Regions from separate parts of the Paenibacillus sp. NPDC093718 genome, predicted to be linked through region 3. Evidence: riboswitches for the same ligand, from Rfam matches in the RefSeq annotation. Region 3 holds a riboswitch; each other region holds the start of a gene.
The links. A riboswitch is a leader RNA that binds a small molecule or an ion and turns the genes downstream of it on or off. The one in region 3 is predicted to bind cyclic di-GMP.

Region 1: it holds a riboswitch for cyclic di-GMP, as region 3 does, so the genes downstream of both, ACQKPA_RS05485 (Spo0E family sporulation regulatory protein-aspartic acid phosphatase) here and ACQKPA_RS15520 (S-layer homology domain-containing protein) in region 3, are expected to answer to the same signal.
Region 2: it holds a riboswitch for cyclic di-GMP, as region 3 does, so the genes downstream of both, ACQKPA_RS05180 (GTP cyclohydrolase II) here and ACQKPA_RS15520 (S-layer homology domain-containing protein) in region 3, are expected to answer to the same signal.
Region 4: it holds a riboswitch for cyclic di-GMP, as region 3 does, so the genes downstream of both, ACQKPA_RS21065 (non-ribosomal peptide synthetase) here and ACQKPA_RS15520 (S-layer homology domain-containing protein) in region 3, are expected to answer to the same signal.

The regions. Positions count from the first base shown of each region.
Region 1 covers NZ_JBNNUS010000001.1:1,123,884-1,128,806, reverse strand. The annotation lists gene ACQKPA_RS05495 (phosphosulfolactate synthase) at 1-671, shown strand, start outside; gene ACQKPA_RS05490 (YitT family protein) at 862-1,506, shown strand; cyclic di-GMP riboswitch class I at 1,650-1,744, shown strand; gene ACQKPA_RS05485 (Spo0E family sporulation regulatory protein-aspartic acid phosphatase) at 1,941-2,135, shown strand; gene ACQKPA_RS05480 (ABC transporter ATP-binding protein) at 2,209-2,970, opposite strand; gene ACQKPA_RS05475 (ABC transporter ATP-binding protein) at 2,967-3,767, opposite strand; gene nikC (nickel transporter permease) at 3,764-4,612, opposite strand; gene nikB (nickel ABC transporter permease) at 4,609-4,923, opposite strand, start outside.
Region 2 covers NZ_JBNNUS010000001.1:1,052,705-1,057,627, forward strand. The annotation lists gene ACQKPA_RS05170 (winged helix-turn-helix transcriptional regulator) at 62-436, opposite strand; gene ribD (bifunctional diaminohydroxyphosphoribosylaminopyrimidine deaminase/5-amino-6-(5-phosphoribosylamino)uracil reductase RibD) at 612-1,766, opposite strand; gene ACQKPA_RS05180 (GTP cyclohydrolase II) at 1,784-2,533, opposite strand; cyclic di-GMP riboswitch class I at 2,718-2,811, opposite strand; gene ACQKPA_RS05185 (PLP-dependent aminotransferase family protein) at 2,976-4,322, opposite strand; gene ACQKPA_RS05190 (nitroreductase family protein) at 4,503-4,923, shown strand, end outside.
Region 3 covers NZ_JBNNUS010000004.1:593,215-598,137, forward strand. The annotation lists gene ACQKPA_RS15520 (S-layer homology domain-containing protein) at 1-3,223, opposite strand, end outside; cyclic di-GMP riboswitch class I at 3,501-3,599, opposite strand; gene ACQKPA_RS15525 (S-layer homology domain-containing protein) at 4,065-4,923, opposite strand, start outside.
Region 4 covers NZ_JBNNUS010000007.1:83,467-88,389, reverse strand. The annotation lists gene ACQKPA_RS21070 (hypothetical protein) at 1-388, shown strand, start outside; cyclic di-GMP riboswitch class I at 1,155-1,249, shown strand; gene ACQKPA_RS21065 (non-ribosomal peptide synthetase) at 1,522-3,681, shown strand; gene ACQKPA_RS21060 (hypothetical protein) at 3,832-4,005, shown strand; gene ACQKPA_RS21055 (carbohydrate ABC transporter permease) at 4,439-4,923, opposite strand, start outside.

The sequences.
Region 1 (4,923 bases), on a different contig from region 3:
GCGTCAAATTCGGTTTTGGGACGGCTCCGCTGTATAAAACGGAAATGCTGCTATACAAGATCAATCTAGCCAAACAACATGGAATCACGGTCATGCCCGGCGGGACCTTGCTTGAGACAGCCGTGCAGCAAGATGTTGTTCCCGCATTTTTTAATACCGTTTGCCGTCTTGGATTTAACGCTATAGAGGTATCTGACGGCACGATTGAGATGTCTCGAAAAAAACGAACGGAACTCATCCGGGAAGGTAAACAACGCGGACTTCGGGTTTTTACGGAGTATGGTAAAAAACAATCCGGTTCCCGCATCGACGCCGAAATGCTAGCGTATACAATGGAAGCGGATTTAGACGTAGGCGCGGAGTTTATCATCGTTGAAGCGCGCGAGTCAGGACTAGGCATCGGTATTTACGATAAGCATGGCGAGTGTCAGGAAGAAATGATAAATCATATCATCGACAACGTGTCGGATGCAAGAAAGCTGATTTGGGAGGCACCTCTTAAGCAGCAGCAAGCGATGCTTCTCCGTAAATTTGGACCTCATGTACATTTGGGAAATATCCAACCCACCGAAGTGCTTTCCCTTGAAACGATGCGCCGGGGTCTTCGACAAGATACGTTTGAGCTCGGGGTGAGAGAGAAACAAACAGATGGATTTTGTTACGTAATTTAAACATAGACCAAACCACAAGAGAATGATAAATACTAGAGGGCTGCCTATGGATATCTCCAGAGTCAGCCTATACATATTTTCGTTTAAAAGATCTATCCCGGTATCCCCTTCAGGGAACAAGCATACACTAAAAAAGCAGGACTGGCTTGTTACTCTAATCTATGAAGGATGATTCCGTGTGAACTTACATATCCTACCCGGGCGGAAGAGCCCCTTTTTCTATCGTCATGCTTCCAAGAAACTTTTCTACATTACCGCCGGCTCCATCATTCAAGGCTTTGCCATGGCTATGTTCTTGTTTCCTCACGCCATTCCTTCGGGGGGAGGAGCTGGAATCGCGGTGCTTCTGAACCATGCGTTCGAGATCCCGATGAGTCTCGGACTGTGGCTCGCTAATTTTATTTTCCTCGTCTTTACAGTCCCTTATCTTGATGGTGTCAGCGCCTTCGGGACCATATTTGTTATAACAGTGACGTCCGTTTCCGTTAATTTCTTCGAGGTGTTCTTAGAACCCCCGTTCGGCAACGTATGGATCGATCTTCTATTCGGCTCGGTTATTCTCGGGACAGGTGTCGCCATTCTCATAAAACAGAGGGTATCGAACGGGGGAATCGGTTATGTTGCCTTAGCCATATATAAGTATAAAAGAATCAACCCAGGTACCTCATTGTTCTGGATGAATGGAATTATATTCGCCTTCGCTGCCTATGTGATCGATTGGAAAATTATTATCCTTGCAGTTATATGCCAGTGGATATCGACCCGGATCATTAACTGGATTCACCAGTTCCCTCCCCCGAAGTCGGTCTATCAACCTGCTTGGCGCAAAAAGTGATTCTGTACATGTGTGAGAGTGATTGATAAATATAACAAAAATATGAAATTTTAGGTCGTGCGGCCTATATTAAATGAAAAACAATGTAAGTTATAGTTTGAATATGTCATAATATGTTTGAATATTCGACAAATTCATATTTCGTACGATAATAGCAAACCCGCTGAAAAGTGGCGACGCAAAGCTACAGGGGCTAATGTGGATCTTCTTAAGACTGCGATGCCAGCCAGCTGCCGAATACGACGGAAGCCTCCGTCTATTTTGTTGTGGTTATCATAATGGATGGAGTTTTTTTATTTTTGGCTATGAGCTGCCGAATGCAGCAGCAGCGATGAACAGAAGATCGATTCCATTATTAACCGCTTAGCTTAGGTTGATTCGTATTATCAGCAACTGTCATCAATCACTTGTTACGACGGGGGTGGGTGAACAAGGTGATTTCTATCGAGAGCGAACTCAAACAAGTATCGAAAAAACTCGAACTTCTCCGAAAAGAACTTGAGCGAATGGCCGGCAGCTTTGAATTGGTGCATCAAGATGTTGTCGCCATTTCACAGTCGTTGGATGATCTGATTGTTCGTTACATGCAATTAAAAAACCAAGAGGAATATATCAAAAAGCATATGTGAATCAAAATGGGCACAGAAGATACCTTCTGTGCCTCATGTATTTCCGCTGGCAGCTGCGTCATGTTATTTTTATCTAAAAGATCGAAATGAGCTCCCGGGTATACGGATGCCGTTCCTCCGAAAACAAATGATCGCGATGAAATTGATCTACGAGTTTCCCATCTTTCATAACCAGGATTCGTTGACTCATTTGAGTTACAGCAGCTAAATCATGTGAAATAAATAAGTAAGACAAATTTAAAGAAGAGCGAAGCTCTGTCAATAAAGCAAGAACGGCTCCCTGTGTAATCACATCCAGGCTTGCCGTAGGTTCATCCAACACGATGAGTTCCGGTTCGATGCTGATCGCACGCGCAATCGTTACACGCTGGCGTTGTCCGCCGCTTAATTCGTGCGGATACTGATTCGCTAAACGCTCCGGTAGTTCAACGGCGTCAAGAAGCTGCTTGACGAAGGCCTCCTTAGAGGTATAGGAAAAATGTCGGAGACTGAGCTTCTTCCGGTACTGCTCATACGGGTCTATCAGTGAATCCTTTATCTTAAGCTTGGGGTTCAAAGCAGCGGATGGATTTTGGAACACGATTTGCATTTTTTGCCGGTAAGGGTGCAATTGCCGCTCATTAAGCTGTTCAATCGCTTCATTCTTGAAATGAATTGCGCCTCCGTCGATCGTCTCGATTCGCAGCAAGCAGCGAGCGAGCGTGCTTTTGCCACAGCCGCTTTCCCCGACAAGACCAAGACATTCCCCTTGATTCAGTTCGAAGGAGAGGTTGTTAATGGCTGTTTTTTGTCCTTGATATGACTTCGTAAGCTGTTTAACGGATAGCAGCTTCATACAATCTCCGCCTCCCGTACGGCCGATGAAGGGCTGTGATTTAGCGTTGGGGCCGCATGGATTAATGTTTGGGTATACTCATGCTGAGGATGCGCAAGAACAAAATCTTTCTCGCCCGATTCAATGATTTGACCCTCCCTCATGACAGCCAGACGGTTGGCGTAACGTTTGACATGGCGCCAATCATGGGTGATGAATAGAATGGCAAAGCCTGTCTCTTTTTGCTTCATTGCAAGGAGTTCCAAAATCTTATGGCCGGAGACACTGTCCAGCGCCGTGGTGATTTCATCGGCAATTAATAAATCCGGCGACAGCAGAAGTGCCATAGCAATGGAGACCCGTTGAAGCTGCCCTCCGCTTAATTGAAACGGATACCGAAGATACAGGGATTCGTCTAACCCAACGGAATCCAGTGCAGCAAATGCGCTGAGCCGCCGAGTTTTGGAATCGGAGATACCGTGTGCTTTCTGGTATTCTTCAAAATGCTGGCCAATCGTTCTGAAGGGTGTAAATGAACCCTGGTAATCTTGAAAAATATAGGCTAGTTTTGAGCCGCGAACGGTTCTCATTCGTTTAGGCGATAAAGACAAAAGATGGAGTTCCTTATAGTATATGTTTCCTTCGACCCGCAAATTAGGCGGGAGCATTTGACCGATTGCCAGGGAGAGCAAGGATTTTCCACTGCCGCTTTGTCCAACCAGTGCATACCATTCACCTTCACGGATGGAGAGTGTGACGTTATCGATAATCTTCTTGTCTCTGCTGCTAATAGATACTTGCTCGACTGACAGCATCATGACCGCACCTCTTTTCTTACATCAAAATGATCGCGTAAATAATCCCCCAGCATATTCGTTAGCAGTACAGCCAATACAATGGATAAACCGGGATATATCATTAATTCTGGATTGGATTGGAAATAGGACCGAGAGTCGTTAAGCATAGCTCCCCATTCCGGAGTGGGGGGCTGAGCCCCGAGTCCAATGTATGAAAAGGCGGAAATGAGCAGGATAATCTTCCCAAGATCAAGACTTGCAAGTACGAGAACATGCCCTACAATATGAGGGAATAAATGCTTGCGCATGATTTTACCTGAAGATAAGCCATTGGTTCGAGCAATCAGGATGTATTCTTTTTGGGATTCCGATAATACCGTGCTGCGAACAAGCCGGGCATAACTGACCCATTTTACCATCACAATGGCAAGCACAAGGTTGCTGATCCCGGCTCCAAGCAATCCGCTCAGAACAATCGCGACAATCGTATCGGGGAAAGATAGAAATCCATCGGCAATACGCATGAAAATACGGTCCACGACCCCTCGTTTAAATCCTGAAATAAGACCAAACGGGACTCCAATCACGAGAGAAACCAACAGAGCCAGCAAGCTGTATCCCATCGTTTGTTGTCCTCCCAGCAAAAGCCTGGTAAGAACATCCCGGCCGAGCTGGTCTGTTCCGAGCGGATGCTGAAGACTCGATCCTTGAAGGCGATGATCCAGGTTTGTTAATGTTGGATCATGTTTTAAGAAAATAAATACGTAAACGATAACCAATAAAACAAGGAACAGGCTAACCAATGCGAGGATCCCTTGCCAGCCCGGCTTTTTTATCTTTGGCAATGGTGAAGACATGCCCTTCATCCATGAATCCCCCTTTCTTTGAGCTTCATTTCAGGGTTTAAATACCGGTAAGATAAATCCACGCCTGTGTTTACCATAAAAACGATAACCGCCATCATTAAAATGTAGCCCTGGATAAGGGGATAGTCGCGTTGGCGTATGGCATCCACAACAAGCTTCCCTACCCCTGGGTACGCAAATAGAACTTCAATGACTAGCACCCCGCCGATCAAGCTTCCTAAACTGACGCCGAAAAAGGTAATGACAGGAGGGAGGCTGTGCCTGAAGGCATGCACGAAAAAAATTCTCCTCTCCGACAGACCTCGCGCTCT
Region 2 (4,923 bases), on a different contig from region 3:
AGCTGCATGACAAAGAGCCGACTATACGTGGAATAGTCGGCTCTTTCATTGATCATACCTGTTAATGCCGATCCTCAAATGCCGGCTTCTCCAGCACCATGGCGGATTCACCATACTTCCGTTCGATATGAATATCTCCCCATCTGCACATTAGATGAAGAATTTCCTTCAAACTCCAGCCATATTCGCTCAATTCATACTCCACCTTGGGCGGAACCTGATTATACGTCTTGCGTAATATAACGCCCTCCTCTTCCAGCTCCCGCAGATGCTGTGTCAGCATTTTTTGGGTGATCTGGGGAATCAGGCTTAAAAATTCACTATTGCGTCTTTTTCCAAAGGTAAGATGAAAGAGAATGACAGGTTTCCACTTCCCGCCGATGACCTCCAGCGTAGCTTCGACCGCGGTGTTGTACACTTTATTGATATTTTCCATGCGTACTCATCTTCCTTTCGATCCAGATACTCCCGCCCTTTTACGGTCAGGGAATGCTCTTACAAAGATATACCATCTGATTTATGCTATCAATAGGGTGCCTGGTAACCAGTTGGATCGAAAATTAGAATAAGCTTTGCTGAGACGCTCATAGAGATGAAGACAAGCGCTCACACTAAAAACCATTCAAGGAAATTTCATTTAGATTATCTATTAGGTAGTCACTCTTAGACATAGAACAATCGTAATTCGGATAAGCGGTGATGCAAATATCTTCGCCGATTTGTTGAACAGCATGAATTTTTACGTGCAGCGCCTCATCCATTAATTCCAAATCCGAGCCTCCGTACGGCGAGAAGGATTTCCGTCCTCCTAACACTTTGGGGGCGATATAAACCATCCATTTGTCAATAAGGTTGGCCCGAAGGAATGACCCGTTTACTTCGCTGCCTCCTTCTACCAGCAGGTCGGTAACACCTCGCTGATATAACATCTCCGATAGCGCATGGAGGTCCAGCCCGAAACGGTTCACAGGGACGAACAGAACTTCAATTCCTTTTTGCTGCAGCATGCGCACTCTTTCCAGATCAGCATCCTCCTTCGTGACTACCCATGTCTTTGCTACTGAACAATCGGTAACTTTGGCATCCTCAGGCAATCTCAAATTCGAATCTAAAATTACCCGGATCGGATTCTTCCCGCTTTCTTCTGGCAGTCGGGTCGTAAGGAGGGGATCATCGGCCAAAACCGTATTAATTCCTACTAATATGGCATCGACTTTGTTTCTCAATTTATGTACCACAAGCTGTGTTTCATCACATGTAACCCATTTTGAATGCCCCGTATACGTGGCAATTTTCCCGTCAAGCGTCATGGCTACCTGCGAAATGATAAACGGCCGTCGTTGTGACATATTGTGCACGAATCGTTCATTGAGTAGTTCGGCTTCCTTCTCCAATACACCCGCATCAACTTCTATTCCATTCTCTCTCAACAATTGAATGCCTCTTCCGGCCACCTCCGGATTCGGATCCTGCATCGCCACGACCACTCTTGCGATCCCCGAATTTAGGACTAATTCTATGCAAGGAGAGGATTGAGGGCTTGGTTCCAGCGTAACATAGAGCGTTGCGCCTTCGGTATATCCTTCAGCCATCTGGAATGCATGCACCTCCGCATGAGGTTCCCCTGCTTTTCGATGAACACCTGCACCGACTACTTGTCCGTCTTTTACTATCAGTGCGCCAACGACCGGATTCGGGTTGGTTTTCCCACTGGCCGTACCTGCCAAATCCAATGCCAGCTTCATAAAATGTTGGTCTAATTTCATATGATTAACACTCCCCATCATAATAAAGCTGTCTCCACCAAGGAGTCGTAAATATGACCCGATTTTTCGATCTTCGTTGCCAAATATCGATTATTATGCTCGGATACATCTCCCCAAATGGATTTATGATGATCGGTTAAAAGTCCCTTTTCCCGCAAAGACTGCAGCTTTCTAGGATTGTTTGTAATAAGGGTGACTGGTTTTTGCCGCAAGCTCTGAAGTACACGTATGGCTTCATCATAAGATCGATGGTCATCTGCAAAGCCAAGGCTTAGATTGGCCTCTACAGTATCGCACCCCTCATCTTGCAAAAGATAAGCTAACGATTTGGGGAAAAGCCCTATTCCGCGACCCTCGTGATTCGCCAAATAAAAGAGAGCTCCACTACCGTTTTCAATGATCATGCGCATGGATTGCCGCAGTTGGTAGCCGCAATCGCATCGTTTACTTCCAAAGATATCTCCAGTATGGCAAATGCTGTGCATCCGTATCAAGGCATGCTCCTCATTGGCAAAATCGCCAAATACTAGTACGGAAGACTGCTGATGTGAAGCGAGATCTGCCTGAGATAATGATTCCAGAATATCATTCTTATCCATAAATGAATTGCCTGTATTCAACCAAGTATACCATTTAAATACAGCCTCATTGTCCTCCAACTGCACAGGGAGCCTAACGGGACCAACAAGACCGATGTTGGGACATTCCGGCTGTTTAAGAATGGTTAATTTACTAGCTAGCAATTTCCTGACCTGGTCCATATTCATGAATACCACTCCTTGTTGGTTTAGATGGTGATCAATCGATTGGTTTGTTTCCCTCCTTGAAAACGTTGGCAGTTTTTACGTTAGCTACTACTTCTCCACCCTTAAAGAATTAGGTGAGAAAACGGAAATTTTAAAAATAAACACAAAAAGCCCACGTCTGAATAGACGGTGGGCTCCCGTCGTATTCGGTAACTGGCTGGCATAGCGGATGCGAGCGATCCACCTTAGCCCCTGTAGCTTTGCGTCGCCACTTTTCAGTGGGTTTGCCATTATCGTACGATGTCATTTCATAAAATTAATCCGCGATCATTGTCGAATGTGGGAAAGCAACACCATTCAAAAACAATCGAAAGTAATAGCATTTTTTATCAATATGACTACTAAATGAATATAAAATACAATTTCATGAATTGCAACCGAAATATAAACCGATCCGATAGGATCACCAAAGATTACCGACTTCCCGCTTCACTTCCTCAATGATCGCTTGGACCCCCTCCTCTATCTGCGTAAGGCGTGCTCTGGAAATACTGATACGAATAAACTTCTCGCGTTCCAGGAAATCGGACAAATAAAACAGCTTACCGGGCATCACCAAGATGTTCCGCATTTTCAGCCGCTTGATCAGTCGCTCTAAGTTAACCGTCTGCGGCAGCTCGAACAATTTGTATATTCCGCCGTCACCGGGTACGACTTTAACAAGTCCGGTTGCCCCGTACCTTTTCACAGCAGAGTCTAAAGCCTGCATTCTGGTTTCATATTGACTGTAGATTTTCTGTTTATGCCGTTCATACATACCGTTGCTGATATATATTTCGAGCGCTGCTTGGGACAGCAGTGAGGTATCACCATATTTTTTATAGGCATGAAATCCCTCCAGCAGCTTTTCCGGCAGCACAACGGCACCTAAACGCAGCCCTGGAAAAATAATCTTTGAAAAGCTCTTCAAGTAGATGATGTGCGAGGTTTGGTTATAAGCATAGATGGGGTCGAATCCGCGTCCACTGCCCAGGTCAGCCATGTAATCATCTTCCAACACAAACACGTCATATTGGCTGGCCAGAGCGGCGATCGCTTTCCGCTCTTCCATTCGAAGCGACGTTCCGAGAGGGTTATGATACCTGGACATCGTATAGAAAAACTTAATGTTCCCCGTTTTGAACCGGTCCTCAAGTGCTCCCAGATCGATCCCGGCTGTTGAGCGAGGTATGCCCATGACGGATAGTCCTTCCGACTCCAGATACTCCAAATAGTTATTGTAGCTGGGCTGCTCAACCAGAATCACCGATTTTCCGTTTGGAAACGGCATCTTAGCCAGTATCTCCAGCGCTTGATTTGCACCTGATGTCACCACGATCCGATCTGGAACGGTAAATACCTGACTGTCAGCCAGGTGGGACACAAGCGTGTGGCGGAGTTTCTCCATCCCCTGCGGATCGCCATAGGTAAACAGTTCATATTTATAGGTATCAATCGCCTTGTTCAGGCAATGCTGAAAATCCAGATACGGGAATACATTCACGTCCGGAGAGGCCGAAGCAAAATCAATCAAACCCTTGTCCATGTTATCCGAATCCCCGTCTTTCTGGACGACATAATAGCCGCTTTGCGAAACCGAATAAATGGCGTGCCGTTTCTCAAGCTCGGTATAGGCGCGAATCACCGTACTGATGCTGCACCCGTAGGATTGTGCCGCACTTCGAACGGAAGGCAGCTTCTGCCCTGAACGGTATTGACCTTCCTGAATTTTCGATTCCATATCGGTAAGAATGGATAAATACTTTTTCACAACCACGCCCCCCTTGTGACTCTTATTATACAGGACCTCACCACTGTATCGGTACAGTTATCAAAATAGGGAATGGTTTCGAACGCATCATTATCCTATATTTCAAGTAACCGTTCGCTGCTTTAGGAACACCTTCCCAGCTTTAAGAATGAAGATAACTATGATAGGGAGCTGATTCGTATGTCATCCATCTCGCATACCGATTTTTTAACGACTGTACGTGAACGTCAAGCGGTTAAACATTTTGACCCGCATCACAACCTCAGTCATGAAGAGATTAAAGAATTGCTTGAGATTGCGAGTACCGCACCTTCCGCTTGGAATCTGCAGCATTGGACGTATCTTGCTATTACAGATAAGGCCGCCAAAGAAAAACTGCTGCCCATCGCATATGGACAAAGGCAAATTGTTGAAGCCTCCGCTGTTATCGCGGTTATGGGAAATCTGCAGGCCCACCATCATGCTGAAGCGATATATGACCAAGCGGTTCAGGCAGGATTCATGCCAGAGGAGGTCAAAACGAATCTGGTCCGGCAAATTATGAATTCGTACACCAACGCGCCTGAGCTCGCCCAGGAAGAAGCGATACGGAGCGCTTCCA
Region 3 (4,923 bases):
GAATCTCAGGCCCGTTGCCTTGAATAATTCCCGCAGTGATCAATTGCGCAACATCCGCTCTTGCCCAAGCTGCTACGTCAGCCGCATCTTTGTATCGGGACAGTACAGATGCCGCCTGCCCTTCGCTAAGTGCAGCTTTCGCATCGATCATACGGTGCGCGCGGGCAATCATCACAAATCCTTGCTCTCTCGTTATTTGCTGACCGCCTTTAAAGCTGCCGTCCGCATAACCGCGAACGATATCATATTCATCAGCAAGCGCAACGGCATTCCGATACCATGCGGAAGCCGGTACGTCCGGGAAGATATTTTGCATTGCGTCTTGGCGCATTAACCCGAGACCGAGAACCACGATTTCGGCGAATTCAGCTCGCGTTACATTCTTGTTCGGCGAGAACGTGTTGTTGCCGGTTCCTTCAAGATCGAGTCTTGCGGCAATATTGTTTACGTCCGCTCTGCCCCAATGATACTGCACATCATCGAAATCCTGTGGATTCCAGATGACCGAATAGGTACCGCTGCTGCGCAGATCATTGATGAGTGCGAAGTACCGGTTATTGATCTGCGTTACGACCGTCGGGACATGGAATGCGCTGCCGTCCGGATTGATGATTACGCCTGTCGTGATGCGGTTCGGATCAATGCCTTCCGGAAGCGCGATGTATTTCGGCGCATATCCGTTCAACTGCCCGGAACGAACCGTTTTGTCGCCATGCGTGAAGGTCATGTCAAGGTCCACTGGATGAACCAGCAGCTCGTAACCTTTGGCTGCCGCCTGCTTGCGGGCACTGTCCGCCAAATCTTGAGGGGAGCGTTTGATGTTGATGCTTACTGCAATATCCTCAAGCTTTGCGTCCCACTGCTTTGCGATCGCGTCCAGATCCAACTGCTTGCCGGGAACTGGGTAGATCGCCAGCAAATCTTCGATTTCCAGCGTCGAGGCGGTGTCGGCCAGCTTCTTAATATCAGCTGCCGTCAAGCCCTGTACCTTGGTGTCTCCACCGACAGGAACGCGAATGGCAAGTTTTTGTCCATCGCCCTGAGCCAGAATATTTGACAGCTTGCCCGAATCGACTTGAACCGTCGTATGGTTTCCATCGCCTTCCGTCTTGGTGCTTCCGGTGGCGAACGTAGAATCTTTACCGTTTACCGTAGTGGTAACGCCGGAAGAATTCGTGTTTGGAGTCGAAACCGTTCCAGAATTAGTCCCTGAACCGGTACCCGGTGACGTTGTTTCTCCGCCGCCATTGTTTCCAGGAGTCTTCGCTGGGACCAGTCCTTCTTGGGCTTTCTCTAATGCTTCAAGGGCTTTATTCACTTCTTCTTGGGTTGCTTTCGGATCATTCAGTACGTTGTTAGCTTCTTTCAAAGCCTCTTGAAGCTTGTCCCAGCTCTCTTGAGTATAGTCGGTCGAATTTAGTGTTCCGATCTTGTCTACTTTCGATTGAAGTGCCGTTTTATCGGTTTTTACAATCTCAACGGTATAGATGTTCGTTCTGTTTCCGATCGTCACTTCAACTTGAATGACATTCAGGCCTACTTGAAGCTGCAGGTCATTCCAATCGGAAGGATCGGAAACTTCGCTGCCGTTAAAGCTCAATTTGGCCTTGCTGTCGGGATTCACCAGTTCAATGGCAGCAGCAACGCTGTAAACATCCTCCGTTACGGAAGCCTTGTAATTTAGATACTTATTGCCGTTAAATGGCGGAGATAGTTCAATCTCCTCGTGATTAGTCGAATTGGCAACTCGAAGGTCAAGCTTGTCCAGAACAGCGTCAATGGTTACGAGATTTTCGTAGGCATTCGTCAAGTTCTCATTCGCCTGGTCGATCTCCACCTGCGTGGCATCCGGATCTTGCAGAACGCGATCAGCCTCTGTCAATGCATCCTGCAGTGACTGCCAACTTGACGGAGTATAATCCGCCGGCTGCAAGTTCTCACCCGCTATCTTATCGACCATAGCTTGCAGTTGCGTTTTATCTGTCATAGCCACGGCTTCGCTCGTCACGCTGCCTGACGCATGTATACCATCGGCGGTGACCTTTACGGTAATGGCCGTCCCAACATCGTCAGCCGTTAGCGTATAACTTATGCCGGTTGCATTCGGTATAGCAACGCCATTACGGTACCACTGGATGGTCGGCACATTGTCTGTCGTATTCGGGGTATATGTGATCCCGGTTACGTTCGCGGTCAATGTCTCGCCTACCTCGGCTGTTCCGTCGATCGTTACACTGCCGCCCATCACTGGAAGTTCGATATCTTGTGTGGCCGTGATGAAGTCACTAATGACACCGGAATTATATTCAACAATAACTCCCGGGTCTTTATATGCGCTGGAGCCTCCGTGTGTATTATTTACGGCCAAGTAACCAATTTTATGATTCGTGGTGTCTAGCAGAAGTGTGAGGTGGGTTAATTGTCCATTGGGTACAAATTCTTTTGAGGTCTCCAGATTTGTTGGCAGACCGTTTGATACATATTTGCTCACGGTAGAAGTTTCAGTGTCCCAGTTAGGTGCTTCAGTCTTCGTAGCGCCAATAAAACTTAAAAAGTTCCAACTACTAGCTCCAAAGGGGCTCTTAAACTCCTCAAACATATTGGCAATCGCAAACATTTCCCCAGGATTATCTGCTGTTGGCTCTACAAGATGTCCGTTATTACTCGCTGCAGTCGTTACAGCATCTTTAAATGTCATGGTGCTCTGTCTGGCGACATATACAAAATAGCGTCCATCGTAGGTCCGTACCGAGGTTTTTCCATCGGTCAATGGCGCTCCTGGTACTACGTTTACAGTGACACTCTGCGTTTTCCCAGGATCTTGTGTAAACTTCATATTTCGAATAACAGCTTGAATGTCTTCGTACGTCGTATTACTTGAAAAATTGAACACTCTATTGGTAGGTGTAGACTTGTCAGTAACAATGCCACTAATTTTGATACCCTCAGTCAACTCGGTAATTCCGCTTGCAGCCGTCCCAACGGCAATGGAGCCGCTATTTACAGTCACAGTAAAGTATCCGCCCGCATCTTTAATGGCGCCTGTGCTATCAAATGTGGCATTGGGCAGTTGATAGGTTGCTTCGGTTACACTAACAGGATTACCAAGATTAAGTGTTGGCGTGGTTGCTGCTCTTGCTTCTAACGGGTAAAAAGGTAACATCGTCAATACCATAACGATTGTCATTAGAAGAGATAACCTTCTTTGATTTCTTATTTTCATCTTTTTTTCTTTCCTCCTGACAAAAGCAAATTCTTTCTGTTGAGCTACCTCGAAGCAAATTGATCTGCGATTCTGCCATTCCACCATGTCCAAATACAGCGCATCTTGGCATTGTAATCGCCGATAACTATCAAATCCAATTTGTTATGCGGACGTCTCGCCATTCAAAACAGACGGACACCCTCACGGTAAAAACAGCCCTCCTCTTTTTAAGATTACAAAAAAACCTCCATCCAAAAGCGGGCATACGCTAATAGACGGAGGCTCTTCCGTCGTATTCGGCAGCTGGCTGGCAGTAGCATTTGCATGTTCAGCAAATCCGTTAGCCCCTTTAGCTTTGCGTCCCCATCTTTCAATGGGTTTGCCATTATCGTACGAGTTTGATATATTTGAAAAATTTAAATATTAAACTAAAAGTATATTATAAAAGGTTTATAAGTTAGGCTCTAAAGACTCATCTTTGTAGTATTTTGTATCCATTTGTCGAATCGGGAAATTTATGACTTTATCAGCAGCACCAAAATAAATACTACTGGAGGCATCGTAGTAATAACCTTTCAAATCCCTCGGGCACACACCATGGGGACGCCAAACAAAAGGCATCTTCGCTAATTAATGCAAATAAAAAATCACCAACCCTAATGGAGCTGGTGAATGCTGTTAACCCAAAATTTTGATGTCTTCGCCGTTACTTGTGATACGGTTCAGCTTATCGGGTCTATCGGCGAATATCGCCATCCAGAGGGATACTGAAAAAGGTCCAACTATGCATGATTAAAAATAAATGAAAAACAACCATTGATGACTTCCATGCCATCAATGGTTGTTCTTAGTTACTTCATTATTTATCAATCAGATTAGTCACTTTCAGCATTCTAGCAATCAGTGCAGTTACTTCAGCACGTGTCATTTCTGCTTTTGGACTAAGGAGTTTAGGGCCATTGCCTTGGATAATTCCCGCATTGACCAGCTGAGCAACATCGCCTTGTGCCCAACCCGCTACGTTTGTCCCATCCGCATAAGGTGCCAGTGTAGAAGCGATCTGCTCCTGATTTGGCACATCTTCGGATTGAATCAAGCGGTACGCGCGGGCAATCATAGCAAAACCTTGCTCTCTCGTGATTTGCTGACTGCCTTTGAAGTTGCCGTCATCATAACCACGAACGATACCAATTTCATCCGCAAGGGCTACGGCATTACGATACCATGCCGAAGCTGGCACATCTGGAAAGATGTTTTGCGGTGCGTCCTGACGCATCAAGCCTAGGCCCAACACGATAATTTCAGCAAATTCAGAGCGTGTCACATGGCGCTTCGGCGAGAACGTGTTATCTCCGTTCCCCTTCAGACTCAGTCTTGCAGCAATATTGTTGACATCCTCTTTGCCCCAATGATACTGTACATCGTCGAAATCCTTCGGATTCCAGATGACCGAATAGGAGCCGCTGCTGCGAAGATCATTGATGAGTGCAAAGTACCGATTATCGATCTTTGTTACGACCGTCGGTACATGGAATACGGTGCCGTCCGGGTTAACGATAACGCCTGTCGTAATCCGGTTCGGATCTACGCCTTCCGGAATTGCGATGTATTTTGGCGCATATCCGCTCAGCTGACCGATTCTTACCGTCTCGCCTTCATGGCTAAACGTCAGATCCAGATCGACCGGGTCCACCAGCAGCTCGTAGCCTTCTGCTGCT
Region 4 (4,923 bases), on a different contig from region 3:
GTTGGAGGGCAATGCGGAAAAGCTTGCACAGGACGACTTTGGCAACTTCTATTTCAAATATGGCAGCGAGCTGATGAAGTATAGCGACCCGAATCTGGTGATGCCGCTAGACAAAGTACAGCTCGAGGCTGAATCGCTCCAGCTTCAGCCGGGAGATGAAGTCGGTTATTCCTACGAAGTCTTCCTTGAGAGAGGAAGAACGACTAAGGAGTTATCCGGCGCTCAGATTGAGTATTTGAGCAGCCGTCCGGATAAGGCGGAGATTGACCCAAAAGGAAAGATTATCGCCAAGCATCCGGGGCAAGCCGAGTTGTCGATTCGAATTACATTGAACGGGGTAACGGTTGAATCCAATAAAATCAATGTGAAAATAACCGGCCCTTTTTAAAACTGTTATTGACATATAGCAATATGAGGCCGTTGTCCTGGACAACGGCTCTTTGCTTTATTGTCCAGTGATCCATAGGGACAAGAGCATAAACCTATAAGTTGATTCCGATGGTTTTGTGCTGTGTTTTGAGTGAACGGTTATGCAATTGCATTCGTTGTAACCGCTACTTGGAAGAAAAGTTGAACTTATGAAAGTTTTCTCTTCCGAAGCGAGATGTCCTTACCAGTTATAACCGGTATTTTAGTCTCAGTTGATAAGAGACTGAAGTAATTGGATCTAATGATTTCCGATGTCGTAGCTAGGGCAATGGATATAGGAGTGAAGTTGAAAATAGAACTATTGCCTTAATTAGCCATCATCCAATATCCAAGTAATAACAGAAGAATACGCTGGGATAGGGGAGAGTTAATACGGATTCTATTAGAGTAATGGCGTAATTTTATGGAATTCTGCCGAGGGACATAAACATGTGTATGTCTCTGTTCATAATCGAATTTTATTTGTAAAAACGTATCCTGACTTTTGAATAATATAGTTTTAATAGGTAGTTAAGTGAAGTAGAGTGAAGTCGGCGAAAAGCAAAAATTAGTAAAGATTAACTATCTTGACCTAGAGTTTCATGATGGTTAACAGTATCATCAAAACAATTCTAGAAAGACAATATTGAACAAAAGACCTATCGATTTTAATCTGGAAACAAGATACAGTAATTGTAAATCGAATACATAATATAATCATGGTTTACAATTTAAATACTTTTTTTGTACGACAATAGCAAACCCACCGAAAGGTGGCGACGCAAAGCTATAGGGGCTAATGCGGGATTTACTGCTACCGCGATGCCAGCCAGTTGCCGAATACAACGGGAAACCTCCGTTTTATTCATTATTTTGAATTGAAGAAAGGGGTTTTTTTGACGTTCCAAAAAACAACTGGATATCGGTCTGCTACGGGAAACAAGATAAACTATTCAGCACAATAAGATCGGAGTGTGAAAGCTCCATACGTCCGAAAGGTGTCATTTTTGCGGTGTTGAAGGGGGACATTACTTCATCGCAGAATGCGAGAGGATTTTTCTGTTCGTTAACAATCAGACATTAATGAATCGATTATCCGGGAGGTTGATGGTCATGGAACAAACGACATGTGAAGTATCAATTGACGAATTGCCGAGGGGGGGATGGGCCAACGATAAAGGAAACCGGGTTAGTTTTTCCCTTGATTTTGCAACGACCCGAAGACTCCATGAACTTGCGTTTAATTTCGGAATAACTGTGGATATGGCACTTATGGCCTGTTATGCGATCCTGCTTGCCAAATATACCGGCGAGGATGATCCTGTAATCGGGTATCTGTTGGAAAACCAGATGTTTCCTATACGTTACTCTCCTACTGTACATAAGCCATTAGGTGAGTTTCTGATAGAAGTTAAGCATAACACGATGCAAGCACTCGAAGATCGGAATATGCGTAAGAATCTGAGCGGCAACCCGTTCATCAAAGCGGCATTTACTTGGCAAAACGCCAATACCATTCCTTTGAAATCCGATCAGTTGGGGACGTTTGAGCTTGCTTTGACGGCTTTTAAGAAGGAATTTATCATGATACGCCTTGAATATTCGACCCGCTCGTACAGAAAAGAAACGATCGAGCAGATGGGGAGCCACTTGAGCCGTATTGTGCATGAAGTAGCAGATTTTCCCGAGAAAGAGATTGCCGACATACGCATGATGTCCGAAGAAGAGGAGAGACAGATTCTGGCTTTCAGCGGTACTAAGACGGACTATCCTTCCGGACAAACGGTCCATTACTTGTTTGAGGAACAGGTCCGCTTAACCCCCGATCGCCCGGCGGTTATGACCGAGGACCATCAGATGTCCTATCGGGAATTGAACGAACACGCAAACCAGCTTGCAAAAGCACTGCAGGATCACGGCGTAAGGCCGGAGAGCGTCGTTGGCATTGTTGCGGATCGGTCTATCAGTATGATTGTAGGGCTTACAGCCATATTGAAGGCTGGCGGCGCTTATATGCCCATCGAAGCCGATTCTCCGTGCGAAAGAATCGAATATATGCTCGAGGACAGTCGGGCGGGATTTTTGCTGGCCCCTTCCAGTTGGAAGCCTGACTTAGCATTTGAAGGAAAAGTAATTTATTGGGACAACGCGCAGCTTTACCTTGACCGCTGTCCCCATACGATATCTGCAGTAACCTCACAAAGTCTAGCGTATATCATCTATACGTCCGGATCAACGGGGACACCGAAAGGGGTCATGGTTGAACATCGAAACATCGTAAGACTGGTCAAGAATACCCATTATTTCAATTTTTCCAAGGAGCATCGAATTTTGCAAACCGGTACAATTGCATTCGATGCGTCGACCTTTGAAATTTGGGGATCCCTTTTGAACGGATCTACCTTGTATTTGATGAAGGACACGGACCTATTTGACCTTCACAAATTGAAGGAAACTATCATCGGCCACCACATTACGGCTTGGTTTCTGACTATTGCTCTGTTCCATAATCTGGCCGAACAGGACCCAGACGTCTTTCGTACGTTGAACACCTTGCTAGTCGGCGGAGAAGCGTTGTCGCCGAAGCACGTAAATGCCGTAAGGAAGAGGTGTCCCGATCTGCGGATGGTCAATATGTACGGTCCGACGGAAAACACGACGTTCTCCACTTATTTCCCGATCGAACGTGAATTCGAATCCGTCATTCCAATTGGCAGACCAATATGCAATTCCTCCGCTTATATCCTGGATAAACAGTTGAAGCTTCAGCCCATCGGAGTAGTGGGAGAGCTTTGCGTCGGAGGAGACGGTATCGCGCGGGGGTATTTGAACCGGCTGGAATTGACAGAAACCAAGTTTGTGGAACATCCGCTCCTCGGGGAAAGGTTATATCGAACGGGGGATTTGGCCTTATGGCTGCCGGATGGCAATATCGAAATGATCGGGCGAATCGACGATCAAGTGAAGATCCGAGGGTATCGAGTGGAACCGGGAGAAATCGAGACTCGCCTTTTGGAACACAACGGAATCTTGAAAGCCGCGGTAGCCGTCAAAGCGGACGGAAGTGGAAATCCGATAATATGCGCATATTATGTTGCGAAACAGGTGTTGTCCGAAACGGAAGTTATGGCGTATTTAGCCCGGAATTTGCCTGAATATTTCCTGCCCTCTCTTGTGGTACAGATGGAAAGTTTGCCGCTTACCCCTATCGGGAAAGTCGATAAAAAAGCTCTTCCGGACCCTGACTTTCTTCGTCCGATGATCGTCAACTGAGACGAATCGCAAATGAAACGCAGCAAATGCTTAAAAAGATCTGGCCGGACAAGGATGCCGGCCAAATCGAAAACGTATGTGACAAATTTATCGATCCTTATCGTCCAGTCATCTCTAATGATGGATGGGAGCACACCATTTCTAGGGAGTTTGGAGGGATTAATTGATCCGGCTGCCTTTACACAAAACGCTGACGCGGTTCAGCAAATGGCCAACCGGGAACCAGACAACGTTATTGGAGCATTGTCTACCGCGCTGGTCAGTTATGCCTACAGCATGGATGATACAGCGCCGCGGCATGGGACGCCTACGTTAAGGGATTAGACGGACTCTAACTAACCCAATACCTTGAAATCTACCAAAAAGCCTTGGAAGCGAAAAAGTAACTGATGAATCGTCAAGGGGTTCTCCGCATTCGGATTTGCCGAGCGGGGCCCTTTTTTTTACTTGTGAGTTAGTATTTCGGCGTCATCTGAGGCTTTTTTTATACACGAAGCGGAGAGGACGAAGCGTTCCGGACAAGCGAAAGCGTTCGCCTTTGTGATCTAATTTCTACCTTGAACGAAAACTCATTCAGGAAAATAAAGCACAATGGCGATGGGGAATGATTCGTACCCTCGGCGCCTCACAACAGCAAAAAGGGGGCCGCTTCTCAAGATCTAAGATCATTTGGAACGGCCCCTATTTTCAGTATGTTTTAAATAAATGTAATGAACATGATATGGATCTCTGAAAGCTGTTGTCCTGGGTGGGTGAGTTACTCTTTAACCGAACCCAGCGTAATCCCGTGGATGAAGAAGCGCTGGAGGAACGGATAAACGATGAGGACGGGCAGCATCGCGATGAAGATCTTGGCGGCATCAAGTGTCCGGTTGGACAACTCGGACAAGCGCCGATACTGGTCCTCGGACATCGTCGATGGATCGACCGACACGACGAGCTGCTGGATATACGTCTGGAGTGGATAGAATTGCTCACGAGACATGAAGATCAGACCGTATAAAAATTCATTCCAGTGATACACGATACTGAACAGCGAGACGGTCGCCAGCACCGGCACGGCCAGCGGGATATAGATCTTGAACAGAATGTACCACGGTCCTGCGCCGTCGACAAGTGCGGCTTCATCCAGCTCTTTGGGCAGGTTGCGGAAAAAGTTCATCGTGAGGATGACGTTGAAGACGAGTGTCTGCGCGCCGCCGACCAGGACAAGTGCCCAGATGCTGTTCAGCATGTTGAGCT